DNA from 2 places in the Streptomyces sp. NPDC001700 genome. Region 1 is predicted to be linked to the other one. Evidence: riboswitches for the same ligand, from Rfam matches in the RefSeq annotation. Region 1 holds a riboswitch; the other holds the start of a gene.
What was found. A riboswitch is a leader RNA that binds a small molecule or an ion and turns the genes downstream of it on or off. The one in region 1 is predicted to bind S-adenosylmethionine.

Region 1 (10,821 bases):
GGGCTTCTGCGGCGGATGTTACTCCCGTACAGCCTTCCGGAGGAGGGGGCGAACCGATCTCTCCCTCCTTCGAGGGACGGCCCTCAGCAGCCGCGACGAGCAGCATCGATGCCCCTGATGCCGCCCCGGACACTCCGAACGGCACCCCCGGGAGTGAGGGCCGGATAAGCGACCGACATAATGTCGGTCGTGGCGACAGCAACAGCAACAGATACCGGGCACGCGCACCCGTCGGTCAACCGACCGAACCTCACCAGCGTCGGAACCATCATCTGGTTGAGTTCCGAGCTGATGTTCTTCGCGGCCCTCTTCGCGATGTACTTCACCCTGCGATCGGTGACCGGAGCCGAGCACTGGAAGGAAATGGCGTCCGCGCTGAACTTCCCGTTCTCGGCGACGAACACCACGATCCTCGTGCTCTCCTCCCTCACCTGCCAGCTCGGTGTCTTTGCTGCCGAGCGTGGCGATGTGAGGAAGCTGCGCTCCTGGTTCGTGATCACCTTCATCATGGGCGCGATCTTCATCGGCGGTCAGGTCTTCGAGTACACCGAGCTGGTCAAGCACGAGGGGCTCTCGCTCTCCTCCGACCCGTACGGCTCGGTGTTCTACCTGACCACCGGTTTCCACGGACTGCATGTGACGGGCGGCCTCATCGCCTTCCTGCTGGTCCTGGGGAGGACGTACGCGGCCAAGAGGTTCACCCACCAGCAGGCGACGGCGGCCATCGTCGTGTCCTACTACTGGCACTTCGTCGATGTCGTCTGGATCGGCCTCTTCGCCACGATCTACATGATCAAGTAAGCCGGTCACCGCGACCGGAAGCACGTCCTCAAGCATCGACGCAGAAGATCCTGACACCGGGGTAATCCGTGAAAAAGCTCTCCGCACGACGGCGCCATCCGCTGGCTGCGCTCGTCGTCCTACTCTTCGCGCTGGCGGTCACTGGGGGGCTGTACGCCGCGTTCTCGCCGAGCGAGGCGAAGGCCGATGACAGCTCCGCCCAGTCCCTCGCCATCGAGGAGGGCAAGAAGCTCTATGCCGTCGGCTGCGCCAGCTGCCACGGTACGGGCGGTCAGGGGACCACCGACGGCCCGAGCCTCGTCGGAGTCGGCTCCGCCGCCGTCGACTTCCAGGTCGGTACCGGCCGGATGCCCGCCCAGCAGCCGGGCGCCCAGGTGCCGAAGAAGAAGAAGGTCTACTCGGACGCCGAGACCGAGCAGCTGGCCGCCTTCATCTCCTCGCTCGGCGCCGGGCCGGTGACGCCCTCCAAGAGCCAGTACAGCACCGACGACGCGGATGTCGCGAAGGGCGGAGAGCTCTTCCGTACGAACTGCGCGCAGTGCCACAACTTCGCCGGCAAGGGCGGTGCCCTCACCAACGGCAAGTACGCGCCGTCCCTCGAGGGCGTGAGCAAGAAGCATCTGTACGAGGCCATGCAGACCGGCCCGCAGAACATGCCCTCCTTCCCCGACACCACGATGCCGGAGAAGACCAAGCAGGACATCATCGCGTACCTCGACACGGTCAACAGCGACAAGTCCAAGACCCCCGGTGGCCTTGAGCTCGGCGGGCTCGGCCCGGTCAGCGAGGGCCTCTTCGCCTGGGTCTTCGGCATGGGCGCGCTGATCGTCCTCACCATCTGGGTCGCCGCCCGGACCGCAAAGGCCAAGAAGTCATGAGTAGCCACGAGATTTCAGAAGCAGAAGAGAAGCTGCCCGAGGAGCGGGCGGGGGGCGGGGCGACCGTCGTCGCGGAAGACCCGTTCGCCGACCCGGGGCTGCCCCCGCACGAGCACCGTCAGCAGGACATCGACGAGCGGGCCGCCCAGCGGTCCGAGCGCACCGTCGCCCTGCTCTTCACGATCTCGATGCTGGCGACGGTCGCGTTCATCGCCTCCTACGTGGCACTGCCGGTCGACAAGTACATCTACGTCTTCCCGATCGGTCACATCAGCGCGCTGAACTTCGCGCTGGGTGTCACCCTCGGCATCGCGCTGTTCGCCATCGGCGCCGGTGCCGTCCACTGGGCCCGCACCCTGATGTCCGACGTGGAGATCGCCGACGACCGGCACGCCATCGAGGCCAGCCCCGAGGTCAAGGCCAAGGTCCTCGACGACTTCCGCGCGGGCGCCAAGGAGTCCGGCTTCGGCCGCCGCAAGCTCGCCCGCAACACCCTCTTCGGCGCGCTCGCCCTGGTGCCGCTCTCCGGCATCGTGCTGCTGCGCGACCTCGGCCCGCTGCCCGGCACCAAGCTCCGGCACACCAGCTGGGGCAAGGGCAAGCGGCTCATGAACTACAACACCATGCAGCCGCTGCGGCCCGAGGACATCTCGGTCGGCTCCCTGACCTTCGCCATGCCCGAGGGCATGACCGAGGAGGACCACGACTTCCAGACCGAGATCGCCAAGGCCGCCCTGATGCTGGTCCGGCTCCAGCCGGAGAACATCAAGGACAAGCGCGAGCTGGACTGGTCGCACGAGGGCATCGTCGCCTTCTCGAAGATCTGCACCCACGTCGGCTGCCCGATCAACCTGTACGAGCAGCAGACCCACCACGTCCTGTGCCCCTGCCACCAGTCGACGTTCGACCTCTCCGACGGTGGCCGAGTGATCTTCGGTCCGGCCGGTCACGCACTGCCCCAGCTGCGGATCAGGGCCAATGACCAGGGGTACCTCGAAGCCATGGGCGACTTCTCGGAGCCCGTCGGTCCTGCTTACTGGGAGCGCGGATGAGTACTGCAACAGACACGGGCACGCCGCGGCGCGGCAAAGCGCCCGCGGGCGAGCGCGTCGCCGACTGGGCCGACGGCCGGCTGGGCATCTACAGCCTCGCCCGGGCCAACATGCGCAAGATCTTCCCGGACCACTGGTCCTTCATGCTGGGCGAGGTCGCGCTCTACAGCTTCATCATCATCATCCTCACGGGTGTGTACCTGACGCTGTTCTTCCACCCCAGCATGGAAGAGGTCGTGTACCACGGCCCGTACGTCCCGATGCAGGGCGTCCGGATGTCCGAGGCCTTCGCCTCGACGCTCGACATCAGCTTCGAGGTGCGCGGCGGTCTGCTGATCCGGCAGATCCACCACTGGGCCGCGCTGGTCTTCCTCTGCGCGATGTTCGTGCACATGATGCGCGTCTTCTTCACCGGTGCCTTCCGCAAGCCGCGTGAGGTCAACTGGCTGTTCGGCTTCCTGCTGTTCTTCCTCGGCATGCTGACCGGCTTCACCGGCTACTCGCTCCCCGACGACCTGCTCTCCGGCACCGGTCTGCGGTTCATCGAGGGCGTGTTCCTGTCGATCCCGGTCGTCGGCACCTACATCTCGATGTTCGTGTTCGGCGGCGAGTTCCCGGGCATGGACCTCATCCCGAGGCTCTACCCGGTCCACGTCCTGCTGCTGCCGGGCATCATGCTCGGCCTGCTGGTGGCGCACCTGATCCTGGTCTTCTACCACAAGCACACGCAGTACCCCGGGGCCGGAAAGACCAACAAGAACGTCGTCGGCATGCCCCTGCTGCCGGTCTACATGGCCAAGGCGGGCGGCTTCTTCTTCCTGGTCTTCGGCGTCATCGCGGTCATCTCCGCGATCGCCACGATCAACCCGATCTGGACCATCGGCCCCTACCGGCCCGACCAGGTCTCCACCGGCGCCCAGCCCGACTGGTACATGGGCTTCGCCGAGGGTCTGGTCCGTGTCATGCCGGGCTGGGAGATCACCGCGTGGGGCCACACGCTCGTCCTGGGCGTGTTCATCCCGATCGTGGCCTTCCCGCTGGTCCTCTTCGCGATCGGCTTCTACCCCTTCATCGAGGGCTGGATCACCGGCGACAAGCGCGAGCACCACATCCTGGACCGCCCGCGCAACGCCCCGACCCGTACGGCCTTCGGTGTCGCCTGGCTGACCGCGTACTTCGTGATGCTGATCGGTGGCGGCAACGACCTGTGGGCCACCCACTTCCAGCTGTCGATCAACTCGATCACCTGGTTCGTGCGGATCGGCTTCTTCGCCGGGCCGGTCCTCGCGTTCATCGCCACCAAGCGGATCTGCCTCGGCCTCCAGCGCCGCGACAAGGAGAAGGTGCTGCACGGTCGCGAGACCGGCATCATCAAGCGCCTGCCGCACGGTGAGTTCATCGAGGTGCACGAGCCGCTCACGCAGGAGCAGATGCACGTGCTCACCCAGCACGAGCAGCCGAAGGCCTACGAGCTGGGCCCCGAGGTCGACGAGAACGGCGTCCGCCGCAAGTCCACGGCGTCGCAGAAGCTGCGGGCCAGGCTGTCCAAGTCGTACTACGGCGAGGACGCCTTCATCCCGAAGCCGACCTCCGAGGAGTACAAGGAGATCACCAGCGGCCACGGCCACCACTGATCTCCGCTGACGTCTGCTGACGTCTGTCCGCCACAGACCAGGGCCCCGGCCCGGACCTCGCGTCCGGACCGGGGCCCTGGTCTGTGCCCTGGTCTGTGCCTTGGTCTGTGCTTATGACCAGTGTCCGCGCGGATAGGCTGGGTCTGATCGAGCGCGGATCCAGCCACTCAGGAGCGGACCATGGACGTTGTGACCCCAGCCGGAGGCGACAGCACCGCGGCGGCCCGTACCTGGCCGGACGTGCTCACCTCCCTCCTCGGCGGCCAGGACCTCAGCGCCGACGACACCGCGTGGGCCATGGACCGCATCATGCGCGGCGAGGCCACCGACGCCCAGATCGCCGGGTTCGCGGTCGCGCTGCGGGCCAAGGGCGAGACCGTCGCCGAGCTGTCCGGTCTGGTCCGCGCGATGTACGGGCACGCCAAGACGATCGAGGTGCCCGGGCGGACCGTCGACATCGTCGGCACGGGCGGCGACCGCGCCAAGACCGTCAATATCTCGACCATGTCCGCCCTCGTGGCCGCCGGTGCGGGCGCGCGCGTGGTCAAGCACGGCAACCGTGCCTCGTCCTCCGCGAGCGGCGCCTCCGACGTCCTGGAGAAGCTCGGCGTCAACCTCGACCTGAGCCCGGCGCGGGTGGCCGAGATCGCCGAGGAAGCGGGCATCACGATGTGCTTCGCGGTCAAGTTCCACCCGTCGCTGCGGCACGTCGCGGCGGCCCGCCGCGAGCTGGGTATCGCCACCCCGTTCAACTTCCTCGGCCCGCTGACGAATCCGGCCCGGGTGGCCTGCCAGGTGACGGGCGTCGCCGACGCGCGGATGGCGCCGATCATGGCCGGGGTGCTGGCCGAGCGGGGCTCGTCGGCGCTGGTCTTCCGGGGCGACGACGGTCTGGACGAGCTGACCGTGACCGCGACGTCCCAGGTGTGGGTGGTCCGGGACGGCACGGTCCGGCGGGAGTCTTTTGACCCGCGCGACATCGGCTTCGAGCTGTCTCCGGTGGAGTCCCTGCGGGGTGCCGATGCCTCCCACAACGCGGACGTCGCCCGCCGCCTGCTCGCGGGCGAGACGGGCCCCGTCCGCGACGCGGTCCTCCTCAACTCGGCCGCCGCCCTGGCGACCCTGGACTGGTCCGCCGAGCCTGCCGATACCCCCCTTACGTCCCGTATCGCGACGGCCGTCACCCGAGCCGCCGAGTCGATCGACTCGGGCGCGGCCCGCGAGGCGCTGGAACGCTGGGTCCGCGCGAGCAACGCGTAGCGCCCGCCGGGGGGTTAGCCCCCACCCCGCCCCTTCCCGAAACCGGGACTCCGCCCCGGACCCCGGGTGCGGGCCGGTGGCCGGGTTGTGCCCACCCGTTCCTCCCCCAGCTACCGCTGGGAGGTGCCCCCCGGCGGAACGATTGCCCACAACATTTCCAAGGCTCCGGCCGTCCCCCAGCCCGACGAGCAAACCCGGCCCCGGCCAGGTAAACCCGGCCCCGGCCGGGCAAATCCAGCCTCTCCGGCGTTTGAGGAGCGGGGTGCAGGGGCGGAGCCCCGCAATGGGGTCCGGGGCGGAGCCCCGGCGGGGGTCCGGGGGCGGAGCCCTCGGTTTCGGGAAGGGGCGGGGTGGGGGTTTCCAGCATGCGGACGGGCGGGGGGCTTCGCGGGGCGGCATGGCATACTCGCCCCAGGTCACGAGCGACAGCGACTTCGGCCCCGGCCCGCTGTCCGGCAACCCTCCGTCCGTGGCGGGGTGCCCCGGGTGATGACCAGGCCGCACGCAGCGAGGCGTGCGGCAAGCGCGGACCCCTCGCACTAGGGGTCCTGGTGGTCGAGGGAGTTCTTCCGTGACGCAGCGAATGCGCTAGGGCCGCAGCGCCCCGTTTTCCCCCCAGCTCCGCGCGGAGCCACGGTGCATCACACCCGCCCGCGCGTTGAGCGAGTTCCGCATGCTCGCACACCCATCGGGAGAATTCGCCATGTCCGCATGCCCTTCTGCAGTCGAGATCCCCGCCCTGCTCCCCGTCCTCGGCAGCGATGTCACCGTGCCGCTGGTCACCGGCGGCGAGGTCACCTACGCCGCGCTCGACTACGCGGCCAGCGCGCCCGCCCTGCGCAGGGTGTGGGACGACGTCGCCGCCTACGCCCCGTACTACGGGAGCGTCCACCGGGGGGCGGGTTACCTCTCGCAGCTGTCGACGGACCTCTTCGAGACCAGCCGCAAGGAGGTCGCGGCGTTCCTGGGGTGCCGGGAGGACGACCAGGTGGTCTTCACCCGCTCGACCACCGATTCGCTCAACCTGCTGGCCGCCGCGCTGCCGACCGGCACCGAGGTGTTCGTGTTCGAGACCGAGCACCACGCCTCGCTGCTGCCGTGGGAGCGGCGGGAGGACACCCGGGTGACCTACCTGAGCGCGCCGCGCTCGCCCCAGGAGGCCGTGGAGACGCTGGAGAAGGCCCTAGCCGGACGGGACGGCGGCGGCCCGGCGCTGGTGTGCGTGACGGGCGCGTCGAACGTGACGGGCGAGCTGTGGCCCGTACGGGAGCTGGCCGAGGCGGCGCACGCGCACGGTGCCCGTATCGTCCTGGACGCCGCGCAGCTGGCCCCGCACCACCCGGTGGACATCGCGGAGGCGGACGTCGACTGGGTGGCGTTCTCGGGGCACAAGCTGTACGCGCCGTTCGGGGCGGGCGTCCTGGCGGGCCGGGCCGACTGGCTGCGCGAGGCGAGCCCGTACCTGGCGGGCGGCGGCGCCAGCCGTAAGGTCGCGCGCCGGGACGACGGCGGGGTGGACGTCGAGTGGCACACCACCGCGGCGCGCCACGAGGCCGGTTCGCCGAACGTGATCGGGGTGTACGCGATCGCCTCGGCCTGCAAGGCGCTGTCCGAGGCCGGGTTCGACGGCCTGGTGGCGCGGGAGCGGCAGCTGATCGCGGAGGTGCGGGAGGGTCTGGCGGAGGTGCCGGAGGTGCGGCTGCTGTCGCTGTTCGGCGACGACGCGCCGCGCGTGGGCGTGCTGTCGTTCGTGGTGGACGGCTGGAACAGCTCGCACTTCGCGGCGGCGCTCTCCGCCGAGTACGGGATCGGCGTCCGGGACGGGCTGTTCTGCGCGCACCCGCTGCTGCGGACCCTGCTGGACAGCGAGCCCGACGAGCCGGGGGAGTGCGGCGCGCCCGAGGCCGCCCCGGGCGAGCGCGCGCTGAACGCGATCCGGGTCAGCTTCGGCGCGGGCACCCCGGACGAGCATGTGGAGCGCTTCGTACGGGCCGTGAAGGAGCTGGTCCGGGACGGCGCGCGGTGGGACTACCGCACGGAGGACGGCCGCTGCGTGCCGGTCTCCTAGAAGGAACTAGCTGTCCAGGCCGATGGCGAACGCCGCTTCCAGGTCGTGCTGCGAGTACGTGCGGAAGGCGATGTGGGTCTCGGTGGAGGCCACGCCGGGGACCTTGGAGATCTGGCCCGGGATGATGTCCGCGAGGTCGTCGTGCTGGGCCACCCGCACCATCGCGATCAGATCGTGCGCGCCGGTGACCGAGTAGACCTCGCTCACGCCCTCGATCGCGGCGATCTTCTCGGCGATCTCGGGGATCCGGTCCACGCTGGTCTTGATGAGCACGATCGAAGTGATCACGGCTGGCTTTCTCCCTCGCTGGGCCTCGCTGCGCCGCCCACTCTATCCGGCCGCCCGAAGCGGGCCCACGCGTAGAGAAATCCGAGGGTGAAGCCCACGAGGTGGGCGAGGTAGGCCACCCCGGGACGGGCGTCGGCCTGGCGGGCGGCGAGCCACTGGAGGGTGACCCAGAAGATCAGCACGGCCCAGGCGGGAAAGCGCAGCGGGAGGAAGAAGAGGAACGGGAACAGGCTGGTCACCCGGGCGCGCGGAAAGAGCCAGAGGAAGGCGCCGAGGACGCCGGAGATGGCACCGGAGGCGCCGACCAGCGTCTGCGGCGAGGAGGCGTGGGCGACGGCGTAGCCGAGGAGGGCGAGATAGCCGGTGCCGAGGTAGAAGAGCGCGAAGTGGATACGCCCCATGCGCTCCTCGGCCATCGCCCCGAAGACGTAGAGAAACAGCATGTTGCCGAGGAGATGCAGCCAGTTGCCGTGGACGAAGAGCGCGGTCAGCGGGGTCAGCGGCTCGGCGGGGGTGCCGCTCCACAGGGCGCTGGGGACGACTCCCCAGCGCTCGAAGTACGCGGTCTGGGCCTGGAGAAGGTCCCCGTCGGAGCCGTAGCGGGGGTCGAGCCCGGAGGCCGGTCCGAGGACGAAGATCAGGCAGCAGCTGATGATGAGGGCGTACGTCATCACGGGACGGCCGGACTCCGCCGACTTCTCGATCATGGGCAGATCATCGCGTACCCGGCACAACCTGCACAGAGCGCCTCGCCGCCGCCCAGGGGCGGGTACGGGCCCGACACCGCCCGGGTCTCAGGCCGTAGGGTTACAGGACGCCGATGAGCCGAGAAGCGAGGACGCGACACCATGGCCGTTCCCACGCCGACAGCCGAGACCCGCTGGCGCTGCACGCTGTGCGGCAACCTCACCCGTTTCGATGTGACCCGCTCGACGAAGGCGGTGGAGTTCGTGCATCTGGACCTGGCCGGGGAGGCTCGGGTCGAGGAGCGCGATGTGGTCAGTGAGACCATTGAGTCAGTGCGTTGTCGCTGGTGCAACGCGGTCGACCAGATCGAGCTGGTGGACCGGCCGAGCACGAACGCGAAGGCCTGAGAGAAGGCCTGAGAGACGGAGCGAGGAGAAGGTCGTGGACCGGACGGGCGGGCCCGGGACGGCCGGTGACGCCGAGGGCGTCGCCGAGGCGCTGGACCGCCCCCTGCCGGAAGGGGTGCGGCGGCGCGTGGTGGCGCTGGTCGCCGACGCGTTCGGTGGGCTGACGGTCACCGAACTGCCACCCCAGCTGCGGCAGTACGCCCGGTTCACCCCGAATCGGCGCGCGAAGTTCGCGGGGAACGCGATGGCCGCCGCGGTGGAGAGCGACCCCGTCTTCCGGCAGCGGATCGGGCAGCGGCTGCGCGAGACCCAGGCCGAGCTGGCCGAGGCCATCGAGGGCGGTTCGCCGCCAGCGGCCGCCGATCCGGTGGACGTGGCGGCGGTGGCGTACGTGCTGCGCCCGGTGGGCTGGGTGAAGCTGGTCGAGGCGGCGGGCGAGGAGGCCCAGCGGGCCTCGGCCGAGCGGGCCGGTGAGGAGGCGGAGCGCGAGCTGCACCGGCTGCGCGAGGAGCTGGCCGCCGCCCGCGCGTCGTCCCGTAAGGAAACGGAACGGATCCGCGCCGAGCTGGACGCGGCCCGTAAGGAAACGGACGCGGTGCAGCGCAAGCTGCGCAGCGCGCAGAGCGATGTGAAGCGCGGGGCGGCGGCGCTGCGCAAGGCCGAGGGCGAGCTGGAGACCGTGCGCTCGGAGGCGGCGACGCGGCAGGCGGCCGCCGACGGTGAGGCGCGACGGCTGCGGGCCCGGCTCTCGGAGGCGGAGTCGGCGCTGGAGGCCAGCCGGCGGGCGGTGCGCGAGGGCCGCAGCGTGGAGGACATGCGGCTGCGGCTGCTGCTGGACACGGTGCTGGACGCGGCCCAGGGGCTGCGCCGCGAACTGGCGCTGCCGCCCGCGTCGATGCACCCGGCGGACACGGTGGACGCGGTCGAGCCGGGGAAGATGACGCCGAAGGACATAGCGACCAGGGCGCTGTCGGAGACGGATCCGGCGCTGCTGGACCAGTTGCTGGAGCTGCCGCAGGCACATCTGGTCGTGGACGGCTACAACGTCACCAAGACCGGCTATCCGACGATGCCGTTGGAGAAGCAGCGGCTGCGGCTGCTGGGCGGCCTCGCGGTGCTCGCGGCGCAGACCGGCGCGGAGATGACGTGTGTCTTCGACGGCGCGGAGCTGGCGGCTCCGGTGCTGCTGGCGCCGCCGCGCGGCGTACGGGTCCTGTTCAGCAAGCCCGGCGTGACGGCGGACGAGCTGATCCGGCAGCTGGTGCGGGCCGAGCCGCCGGGCCGTCCGGTGGTCGTCGTGTCGACCGACCGGGAGGTCGCGGACGGGGTCGCGCGCGCCGGAGCGCGCCCCGTGGCATCCGCCTTGTTGCTCAAGCGGCTTGCGCGTACCTGACCGTCGCTCAGTATCAGCACAGCGTCAAATGACCGTCACTGCCCGTGCGATGTTTGTAAAAGATGCGCCTGTGGCCAATTTTTTCGTCGTTGGGATTTGAACGGATCACGGCAGGGTCACTAATGTCGGCTCGAACCTTCGCGCGGTAGATCACCCATCCGGGGTGACAGCGGGGGTACCGTCGAGTCCGCGGCGTATCCGTGGAGCCGGGGTCGCTTTTCCACCCCCGGTAGGCGGCCGGAGGAAGAAGGAGATCGCCTTCGTGGCGTCCCACCGTCGACCCAAGCAGCCGAGCCGCACTCGGGTAACCGTACTCACGGCGACCGCCGCAGCCGCCGTCGCGCTCACGTCCC
Region 2 (10,821 bases), on a different contig from region 1:
CAGACGGGGCACAGGGGCCAGCGGCCGTAGCGCTCCAGCAGGGCGTCCTGGACGTCCTGGGCGACCAGCCCGGACACGAAGGCCACGCCTTCCGGCCATTGCTCGACCCACCAGCGGCGGTGCGCGATGGCGTCCTCGACGAGCGAGACGATGTCGGCCTGGGCGACGTCTCCCGCCGCGAGGTCGGCCAGGACGAGCGCCCGTGCCGCGTGCAGTGCATGTTCGAGCTTCATGGGTCCCATTGTCACCTTTGCTTCGTCGCGCCGCCTTCCCGCGTACGGAATGGCATCGCGCGCGGTCTTGACTGACCTCGTGGCCGGAAATAGTTTTCAGATGTGAGCAGTAAGTTGAAGGAAACTTTCACTCCCCTCACCGACCCCGCCGTGCCCGCCCCCGCCGCCCTCGCGGCGAAGGTCCGCACCCTGGGCCCGTCCATGACCCGCTCGATGCAGCGCGTCGCCGAGGCCGTCGCGGGCGATCCGGCGGGCTGCGCGGCGCTCACCGTCACCGGTCTGGCCGAGCGTACGGGCACCAGCGAAGCCACCGTCGTCCGTACCTCCCGACTGCTCGGCTACCCCGGATACCGCGATCTGCGCCTCGCGCTCGCCGCGCTCGCCGCGCAGCAGGCGGCGGGCCGGGCACCGGCCGTCACGGCGGACATCGCGGTCGACGACCCGATCGGGGACGTGATCGCCAAGCTCGCCCAGGAGGAGCAGCAGTGTCTGGCCGACACCGCCGCCGGGCTCGACCCCGGCCAGGTCGAGGCCGCGGTCGCCGCGGTCGCCGCCGCCCGCCGGATCGACGTATACGGCGTGGGCGCGTCGAACCTGGTCGCCCAGGACCTGGCCCAGAAGCTGCTGCGGATCGGTCTGATCGCGCACGCGCACGCCGATCCGCACCTGGCCATCACCAACGCCACCCAGCTGCACTCCCGCGACGTCGCCCTCGCGATCACCCATTCGGGGCGGACGACGGACGTCATCGAGCCGCTGCGCGTCGCCTTCGAGCGCGGGGCGACCACCATCGCGATCACCGGCCGCCCGGACGGCGAGATCGCGCAGTACGCGGACCTCGTGCTCACCACCTCCACCGCGCGCGAGAGCGAGCTGCGCCCGGCGGCGATGTCCAGCCGCACCAGCCAGCTGCTGGTGGTGGACTGCCTGTTCATAGGCGTGGCGCAGCGCACGTACGAGAGTGCGGCGCCCGCCCTGTCCGCCTCGTACGAGGCCCTCGCGCACCGGCACGACCCCCGCCCCAGCCACCGCTGAGCCGGGTCCCGCCGAGGGACCCGCGCCCGCACCGCCATCCCCCACCGTCACGCTTACGTAGGGAAGAGCCGCTTCGCCATGACTTCCGCCGCCGATGAGCAACAGCAACAACAGCAGCAGCAGGAACGACAGGAGCAACAGCTCCGCGCCCAGCTGGAGACCCTGACCACCGAGGCGTTCCGCCCCGAACTCGCCGAGATCGACCGGCTCGACACCGTCGAGATCGCCCGCATCATGAACGCCGAGGACGCCGGGGTCCCCGCCGCCGTCGCCGCCCAGCTACCCCGGATCTCCGCCGCCATCGACGGCATCGCCGCGCGCATGGCGGGCGGCGGGCGGCTGATCTACGCGGGCGCGGGCACCGCCGGGCGGCTCGGGGTGCTCGACGCGAGCGAGTGCCCGCCCACCTTCAACACCCCGCCGGACCGGGTGGTCGGCATGATCGCGGGCGGGGCGGACGCCGTGGTGTCGTCCGTCGAGGGCGCGGAGGACAGCGCGGAGCTGGCCGCCGAGGACCTGGACCGGCTCGGGGTCGGGCCGGGCGACGCGGTCGTGGGCGTCTCGGCGTCCGGCCGCACCCCGTACGCCGTGGGCGCCGTCGAGCACGCCCGCCGCCGGGGCGCGCTCACCGTCGGGTTGTCGTGCAACACGGGCTCGGCGCTCGCGGCGGCCGCCGACCACGGCATCGAGGTCGTCGTCGGACCGGAGCTGCTGACCGGGTCCACCCGGCTCAAGGCCGGTACGGCGCAGAAGCTCGTGCTCAACATGATCTCGACCATCACCATGATCCGGCTGGGCAAGACCTACGGGAATCTGATGGTCGACGTGCGCGCGTCGAACGAGAAGCTGCGGGCGCGCACCCGCCGCATCGTCGCTCTCGCGACCAGCGCGACCGACGCGACCAGCGCGACCGACGCGACCAGCGCGACCGACGCGACCAGCGCGACCGACGCGACCGACGCGACCAGCGCGACCAGCGCGACCAGCGCGACCGACGAACAGATCGAGAGCGCGCTGACGGCCACCGGCTGGGAGGCCAAGAACGCCATCCTCACCATCCTCGGCGGCGTGGACGCGCCCACCGCCGAGAAGCTGCTCGCCGAGGCGAACGGCCACCTGCGAGCCGCCCTCGAAGCGGCCACAGAATAAGAAACGGCGGCGGGGCGGCACCCCTTGGGAGAAAGGGTGCCGCCCCGCCGTCGTCAGTGGACGGTATGACCGACCGGCGCGCGGGGCGCCGAAGCCGATCAGAAGTCCATGTCACCGCCCGGCATGCCGCCCGGGGCGCCCGCCGGAGCGGACTTCTCGGGCTTGTCGGCGATGACGGCCTCGGTGGTGAGGAACAGCGCGGCGATCGACGCGGCGTTCTGCAGCGCGGAGCGCGTGACCTTGGCCGGGTCGATGATGCCCTCGGCGATGAGGTCGATGTACTCACCGGTCGCGGCGTTGAGGCCGTGACCCGGGGTCAGGTTGCGCACCTTCTCCACCACGACGCCGCCCTCAAGGCCGGCGTTGACGGCGATCTGCTTCAGCGGGGCCTCCAGGGCCAGGCGCACGGCCTGGGCACCGGTGGCCTCGTCGCCGTCCAGCTCCAGCTTCTCGAAGACCGAGACGGTCTGGAGCAGGGCCACGCCACCACCGGCGACGATGCCCTCCTCGACGGCGGCCTTGGCGTTGCGCACCGCGTCCTCGATGCGGTGCTTGCGCTCCTTCAGCTCGACCTCGGTCGCGGCACCGGCCTTGATGACGGCCACGCCGCCCGCGAGCTTCGCCAGGCGCTCCTGGAGCTTCTCGCGGTCGTAGTCCGAGTCCGAGTTCTCGATCTCGGCGCGGATCTGGTTGACGCGGCCCTGCACCTGGTCGGTGTCGCCGGCGCCGTCCACGATGGTGGTCTCGTCCTTGGTGACGGTGACCTTGCGTGCGCGGCCGAGCAGGTCGAGACCGGCGTTCTCCAGCTTGAGGCCGACCTCCTCGGAGATGACGGTGCCACCGGTGAGGATGGCGATGTCGCCGAGCATGGCCTTGCGGCGGTCACCGAAGCCCGGAGCCTTGACGGCGACGGACTTGAAGGTGCCACGGATCTTGTTGACGACCAGGGTCGCCAGCGCCTCGCCCTCGATGTCCTCGGCGATGATCAGCAGCGGCTTGCCGGACTGCATGACCTTCTCGAGCAGCGGGAGGAGGTCCTTCACGCTGGTGATCTTCGAGTTGACGATCAGGATGTACGGGTCGTCGAGCGACGACTCCATGCGCTCCATGTCCGTCGCGAAGTACGGGGAGATGTAGCCCTTGTCGAAGCGCATGCCCTCGGTCAGCTCAAGCTCGAGCCCGAAGGTCTGCGACTCCTCGACCGTGATGACGCCTTCCTTGCCGACCTTGTCCATCGCCTCGGCGATGAGCTCGCCGATCTGGGTGTCGGCGGCGGAGATGGAGGCGGTGGAGGCGATCTGCTCCTTGGTCTCCACGTCCTTGGCCTGCTCAAGGAGCTGGGCGGAGACGGCCTCGACGGCCTTCTCGATGCCGCGCTTGAGGGCCATCGGGTTGGCGCCCGCGGCTACGTTGCGGAGGCCTTCCTTGACCAGCGCCTGGGCGAGGACGGTCGCGGTCGTCGTGCCGTCACCGGCGACGTCGTCCGTCTTCTTCGCGACCTCCTTGACCAGCTCGGCGCCGATCTTCTCGTACGGGTCCTCGAGTTCGATCTCCTTGGCGATGGAAACACCATCGTTGGTGATCGTGGGGGCGCCCCACTTCTTCTCGAGGACGACGTTACGGCCCTTGGGGCCGAGGGTGACCTTGACGGCGTCGGCGAGCTGGTTCATCCCGCGCTCGAGGCCGCGCCGCGCCTCCTCGTCGAACGCGATGATCTTGGCCATGTGAAGTGGTCCTCCCAAGACGGGGTGGATTGCTCCGGACCGCGCCTGGCGCCCGCGACGGACGGCCTGCCTGCCGTGCGGTTCCTTGCCCCGCACGACGTCGGCTTGCCTCACCGACCCGATCCTTCTGTCACTCTCACCTTCAGAGTGCTAACGCAATAATTAGCACTCGCCCCATGAGAGTGCAAGCGCCCGAGGGGCGTCAAGAGAGCCGACCGGGAGGGGCGGAGGGGGCCCTCGCGGACATGCCAGAGGGCCCGCCCCCTCGCGGGGTGCGGGCCCTCCGGCGTTTCAGTCAGCTGCCTCGCGTTCGGCGCGTCAGCCTACGGCCACGCGGACCATGTCCGCCTGCGGGCCCTTCTGGCCCTGCGAGATCTCGAACTCGACCCGCTGGCCTTCCTCGAGGGTGCGGTAACCGTCCATCTGGATCGCACTGTAGTGGACGAACACGTCCGCACCACCGTCGACCGCGATGAAGCCGTACCCCTTCTCCGCGTTGAACCACTTGACGGTGCCCTGAGCCATTCCTAACTCCCCTATTGCTGGCCCTTGCGCAGGACCGCACTCCGCGGACCCGGGTCAGACCTCACCCCCCGAGTCGAGGGGGGTGTGCGCCGGAACGCGTCGACCGCCGCTGAATGTATCCGTCCCAACGCCCTCTGCAACAGGTCAATTGGACGAGAATTCTGGGCACGGCCGATCGGTAAAAAGTGGAGAATTCCCGTGAAGCTCGGGCAAACCCGGCGGGACATAGGGCGCCAACCCGACAAATCGCGCACACACTTTGCGCACAAGTTGACGAGTTCTCATATGCGGTTCCGGCGCCGGGGCGGATGAGGTAGCCCGGGCCCATTGAGGGAAGCGGGGCAACTCTATCGCGATTCCAAACACGGAATCGCCCCGTCCGCTTTTCCCGGACGGGGCGATTTCCTGAGGTGAGCGGGGTGATGGGGCGTCAGCAGACACCCATCACCGCGGGGTCAGCCACCCGCGACCGCGGGGATGATCGACACCCCGGCGCCGTCCGGCGTGGCCGTGTCCAGGCCCTCGGCGAAGCGCACGTCGTCGTCGTTGACGTAGACGTTCACGAAGCGGCGCAGCTTGCCGGTGTCGTCCAGGACGCGGGCCGCGATGCCCGCGTGGTTCTTCTCCAGGTCCGTCAGAACCTCGGAGAGGGTCGCGCCCTCGGCACTGACCTCGGCCTGGCCGCCGGTGTAGGTACGCAGGATGGTCGGGATTCGGACGTTGACGCTCATGCGAGGCCTGCCTCTCGGAACGAGTCAAGGGTGGGGCGGATGATGGCGGAGGGGCCCGTGGTGGGGGCCACCGCGTCGAGGGTCTTGAGGCCGTCGCCGGTGTTGAGGACAACGGTCGTCAGGGACGGGTCGAGGAGCCCGTCCTCGATCAGCTTCTTGGTCACGCCGACGGTCACGCCGCCCGCGGTCTCCGCGAAGATCCCCTCGGTGCGGGCGAGCAGCTTGATCGCGTCGACCACCTGCTCGTCGGTGACGTCCTCGACCGCCCCGCCGGTGCGGCGCGCGATGTCGAGGACGTACGGGCCGTCCGCCGGATTGCCGATGGCCAGCGACTTGGCGATGGTGTTCGGCTTCTGCGGGCGCACCACATCGTGGCCCGCCTTGAAGGCGGCGGAGACCGGGGAGCAGCCCTCGGCCTGGGCGCCGAAGATCTTGTAGGGCTTGTCCTCGACCAGACCGAGCTTGATCAGCTCCTTGAGCCCCTTGTCGATCTTGGTGAGCTGGGAGCCGGAGGCGATCGGGATGACGATCTGGTCCGGCAGCCGCCAGCCGAGCTGCTCGCAGATCTCGTACGCCAGGGTCTTGCTGCCCTCGCCGTAGTACGGCCGCAGGTTGACGTTGACGAAGCCCCAGCCCTCGCCCACGGGGTCGCCGATCAGCTCGCTGCAGAAGCGGTTGACGTCGTCGTACGTGCCCTCGATGCCGACCAGCTCACCGCCGTAGACGGCGGCCATGACGACCTTGCCCGCCTCCAGGTCGTGCGGGATGAAGACGCACGAGCGGAAGCCGGAACGCGCGGCCGCGGCGCCCACCGCACCGGCCAGGTTGCCGGTGGAGGAGCAGGAGAGGGTGGTGAAGCCGAAGGTGCGGGCCGCCTGGACGGCGATGGCGACGACCCGGTCCTTGAAGGAGTGGGTCGGGTTGCCGGAGTCGTCCTTGACGTGCAGCTCGCCGGTGACGCCCAGCTCACGGGCGAGCCGGTCGGCCTTGACGAGCTGGGTGAAGCCCGGGTTCAGACTGGGGAGTGTGGCCACGTCCGCGGGGACGGGCAGCAGCGGCGCGTAGCGCCAGATGTTGTCGGGGCCGGCCTCGATCTGCTTCCGCAGCCCCTCCGGGTCGCCGCTCGGCAGCTCGTACGCCACCTCGAGCGGCCCGAAACACGATCCGCACGCGAAGATCGGGCCGAGGTCGAAGCGCTCACCGCACTCGCGGCAGGACAGGGCGACGGCGGGGCCGAAAGCGGCGGAGGCGGCGGAAGTGGTTGAGCTTTCGACAGATTGCACAGCCATGGAGGCGAGGCCCTTTCTCCTCATCTTCCTCGGGACGCATTTCGCCACGAGACGGAATTGGCACCTTCCCGAGCTGGGAGCCTCGCTACAGAACGCGAGACCAGCTGGATGGTTGCCGGGGCTTCAACGGGCCGTTCCCTCTGCCCCTCTGGATGAGCGGTATGGCCGCCGGGCCGGACCCGGGGCGTTTGTCCGCACGGTGCCCCCGACATACGAAGGTCATGTGCGCTGTTCAAGACTGTAACCGACGGCCCGGAGGGTTGAGCCAGCCGTCCGAACCGCGAGATGGATCACAACGATCATCACGACGATCATCACGACGATCACGCCGAGCGATCACAGCAGGGAGACGAAACAGGTGCTGGATGAGGTGGAGCGCTGGCTGGAGCACCGCTCCTGGTCGGCCGACGACCGTCCGCTGGACCGCCTGCTGGCCGCGAAGCGCGACACGGCGACGGCGGGGACGGCGACGGCGGGGACGAGCGTCAGCGTGGTGCTGCCCGCGCTGAACGAGGAGGCGACCGTCGGCGAGATCGCCGCCGCGATCCGCCGCGATCTGATGACCGAGGCCGTGCCGCTCGTCGACGAGCTGGTGGTGCTGGACTCCGGTTCCACCGACCGCACCGCCGAGGTCGCCGCGGCCGCCGGGGCGCGGGTGGTGCACCGCGACGCGCTGCTGCCCCGGCTGCCCGCGCTGCCCGGCAAGGGCGAGGTGCTGTGGCGGTCGCTGCTGGCGACCAGCGGCGACATCGTCTGCTTCATCGACGCCGACCTGCGCGAATTCGACGCGCGCTTCGTCTCCGGGATCGTCGGGCCGCTGCTCACCGACCCCGGGGTGCAGCTGGTCAAGGGCATGTACGACCGTCCGCTACGGGATACGGCGGGCCAGGGCGGGCGGGTCACCGAGCTGGTCGCCCGGCCGCTGCTGAACCTGCACTGGCCGCAGCTGGCCGGTTTCGTCCAGCCGCTCGGCGGCGAGTACGCGGCCCGGCGCTCGCTGCTGGAGCGGCTGCCGTTCCCCGTCGGGTACGGGGTCGAGCTGGGCCTGCTCGTCGACGCGCTGCACACCGTCGGGCTCGACGCCCTCGCCCAGGTCGACATCGGCGTGCGCAAACACCGCCACCAGGACGGCAAGGCGCTCGGCCGGATGGCCGCGGCGATCTACCGCACCGCCCAGCTGCGGCTGGCCCGCGGCCATCTGGTGCGGCCCCGGCTGACCCAGTTCGAGCGCGGCGAGAACGGCTTCGAGCCCCGGACCACGGCGGTGGACACGGAGGAGCGGCCGCCGATGATCGAGATCCCGGAGTACGCGGAGCGGCGCGCCGCCTGAGTCCGCCGACTCTTCCGGGGCAAGAAACCGTACGTACGTTTGCGCGGCATGCCCGATGGCTAGGCTCGCGACATGGCCGTTGAGCGCGCCGTCGAGCGCAGCGCACCGATCCTCGTCGCGTCCAACCGCGGCCCGGTCTCGTACGCGCTGGGCGCGGACGGTTCGCTCACCCCCAAGCGCGGGGGCGGCGGGCTGGTCTCCGGGCTGAGCGCGATCGGGCCCGACGCGGGGGCCGTATGGGTGTGCGCCGCGCTCGGCGACGGCGACCGCGAGGCCGCGCGCCGCGCCGGGGCCGGGCACTTGACCTCGGCCGACACCGGCGGGCAGCAGGTACCGCCACACCGGACACCCCCGCAGGACCGGACCGGCCATCTGCCCACCGCCCACACCGGCGGCCAGCAGGTGCGGATGCTGGACATCGCGCCGGACGTCTTCGCCGCGGCGTACAACGGCGTCGCGAACTCGGTCCTGTGGTTCGTCCACCACCTGCTCTACCAGACCCCCATCGAGCCGGTCTTCGACGCGGAGTTCGCCGCCCAGTGGGAGGCGTACGAGACGTACAACGCGGCCTTCGCCGACGCGCTCGCCCAGGAGGCGGCCGAGGGCGCGGTGGTGCTGGTGCAGGACTACCACTTGGCGCTGGTCCCAGGACTGCTCCGGGCGCGCCGCCCCGACCTGCGGATCGGCCACTTCTCGCACACCCCGTGGGCGCCCCCGGACTACTACCGGCTGCTGCCGGACGACGTCGCGGCGGGCGTGCTGCGCGGCATCCTCGGCGGCGACCGCGCCGCCTTCCTGACCGGGCGCTGGGCCGCCGCGTTCGCCGACTGCTGTGCGGCAGTGCTGGGCGCGGAGGTCGTCCGCGCGGCCGACGGTTCGGCGGCCGCCGTGCGCTTCGAGGGCCGGGAGACCCGGCTCGGGGTGCACGGCCTCGGCGCCGATGCCTCCTTCCTGCTGGAGCGGTCGCGGGCGGCCGATGTCGGCGAGCGGCTGAGCGCGCTGCGCGAGCAGATCGGACCGGACCGGAAGACGATCGTCCGAGTGGATCGCACCGAGCTGTCGAAGAACATCGTGCGCGGGCTGCTGGCCTACCGCCGCCTGCTGGAGACCCACCCCGAGTGGCGCGAGCGCGTCGTCCACGTGGCCTTCGCCTACCCGTCGCGCCAGGACCTCGCCGTCTACCGCGACTACACCGAGCGGGTACGGGTCCTCGCCGACGAGATCAACGCGGAGTACGGGACGGAGGGCTGGCAGCCGGTCGCGCTCCATGTGAAGGACGACTTCGCCCGCTCCCTGGCCGCCTACCGGCTGGCCGACGTGGCCCTCGTCAACCCGATCCGGGACGGCATGAACCTGGTCGCCAAGGAGGTCCCGGTCGTCTCCGAGCGGGGCTGCGTGCTGGTGCTGTCGCGGGAGGCGGGGGCGTACGAGGAGCTGGGCGCGGATGCGGTGGTGGTGAACCCGTACGACGTGGAGGCCACGGCCCGCGCCCTGGACGAGGCCCTGCGCACCCCGGACGGCGAGCGCGCGGACCGCACCAAGCGGCTGGCCGCAGCGGCCACAGCCCTCCCACCCCGAGACTGGTTCCTGGCCCAGCTACGGTCCCTGCAAGAGGCCTAGAGTCCCCCACCCCGCCCCTTCCCGAACCGGGGACTCCGCCCCGGACCCCGACCCGGCACCCATCCCCAGGGCTCCGCCCTGAACCGCTGCGGGCGAGCGGGGCGCCGCCGACGCGCCCCCCCCGGCGACCTCCCCGACGCCGGGGCGCCGTACGCGGCTCCGCCCCGACCCGCCCCGAGCACACCGGCCCGCGCACCGCTCACCGGGCTTCGCCACCAGCCCCCGCGTCCCGGCGCTCCGCCACACCCGGGCGCCCTTCGCGGGCTCCGCCCCGCCCGCCGGGCGCACCGACCCGGGCACCGTTCCGCAGGATCACCACCCCACTCGGGGGCCGCTCACCGGGCTCCGCCCTGAACCGCTGCGGTCGGGGCGCGCCCGCCGGGGCCGCGCCTTCCCGTCGGCGTTGCCGCGCCTCGACGTCGGGGATGGCACACCGCCGACCGGTGGGCCGGGGGTCCAGGGGGCTTGCCCCTGCCACGCGGCGGAGCCCCACGCGGCGGAGCCGCACATCGGGTGCTGCTCGGATGCTGCGGGAAGGGGCGAGGTGGGGGACTCTCAGCGCAGCGCCGCCGCCAGGGACTCCAGCAGGGCCACCACCCCCGCCGGGCCGTCGACCACCAGGTCCGCCCGCTCCGCCAGCGCCGTCACCTCCGTGCTGCCGCTGCACACCAGCAACCCCGGCACCCCCTCCCCCCGCAACCGCTCCACGGCCGCGAACGCGGCCAGATCGCCGAGGTCGTCGCCCGCGTACAGCACCGCGCCCGCGGCGGTCTCGCGCACGTACTCCAGCAGCGCGACGCCCTTGTCCATGCCCGGCGGGCGCAGTTCCAGGACCAGCCGCCCCGGTTCGACGATCAGGCCGTGGCGCTCGGCCAGCGCCCGCAGCGGGGCGCGGAGCTGGTCGAAGGCGGCCTGCGGGTCCTCGGTGCGGCGGGTGTGGACGGCGACCGCACGGCCCTTGTCCTCGGTCCAGGTGCCCTGCCAGGCACCGTTCGCCTCCAGGACGCCCGGCAGTTCGGACCGCACGGCGCCGATGCCGGGGTGGGGTTCGGGGGTCTGGACGGCGCGGCTGGACGCGTCCCAGCGCTCGGCGCCGTACAGGCCGAGCACCACGAGGTTGGCCGGGGCACCGCTGTCCCCGAAACCCCCGTAGCGGACGGCGACTTCGGCCGGGCGGCCAGTGAT

Region 2: linked by a shared signal. The riboswitch ahead of thrC (threonine synthase) and the one ahead of ACWC5C_RS01705 (aminotransferase class V-fold PLP-dependent enzyme) in region 1 are both predicted to bind S-adenosylmethionine.

The regions. Positions count from the first base shown of each region.
Region 1 covers NZ_JBSFGE010000001.1:367,014-377,834, forward strand. Annotated here, with positions in the region: gene ctaE (aa3-type cytochrome oxidase subunit III) at 181-801, shown strand; gene qcrC (cytochrome bc1 complex diheme cytochrome c subunit) at 870-1,679, shown strand; gene qcrA (cytochrome bc1 complex Rieske iron-sulfur subunit) at 1,676-2,731, shown strand; gene qcrB (cytochrome bc1 complex cytochrome b subunit) at 2,728-4,365, shown strand; gene trpD (anthranilate phosphoribosyltransferase) at 4,546-5,625, shown strand; SAM riboswitch class IV at 6,040-6,157, shown strand; gene ACWC5C_RS01705 (aminotransferase class V-fold PLP-dependent enzyme) at 6,329-7,693, shown strand; gene ACWC5C_RS01710 (Lrp/AsnC family transcriptional regulator) at 7,700-7,981, opposite strand; gene ACWC5C_RS01715 (rhomboid family intramembrane serine protease) at 7,978-8,688, opposite strand; gene ACWC5C_RS01720 (hypothetical protein) at 8,830-9,075, shown strand; gene ACWC5C_RS01725 (NYN domain-containing protein) at 9,110-10,468, shown strand; gene ACWC5C_RS01730 (NlpC/P60 family protein) at 10,731-10,821, shown strand, end outside.
Region 2 covers NZ_JBSFGE010000003.1:283,491-294,311, forward strand. Annotated here, with positions in the region: gene ACWC5C_RS06970 (hypothetical protein) at 1-233, opposite strand, end outside; gene ACWC5C_RS06975 (MurR/RpiR family transcriptional regulator) at 336-1,268, shown strand; gene murQ (N-acetylmuramic acid 6-phosphate etherase) at 1,347-2,417, shown strand; gene groL (chaperonin GroEL) at 2,516-4,141, opposite strand; gene ACWC5C_RS06990 (cold-shock protein) at 4,460-4,666, opposite strand; gene ACWC5C_RS06995 (MoaD/ThiS family protein) at 5,122-5,397, opposite strand; gene thrC (threonine synthase) at 5,394-6,686, opposite strand; SAM riboswitch class I at 6,704-6,845, opposite strand; gene ACWC5C_RS07005 (glucosyl-3-phosphoglycerate synthase) at 7,045-8,016, shown strand; gene ACWC5C_RS07010 (alpha,alpha-trehalose-phosphate synthase (UDP-forming)) at 8,089-9,636, shown strand; gene otsB (trehalose-phosphatase) at 10,192-10,821, opposite strand, start outside.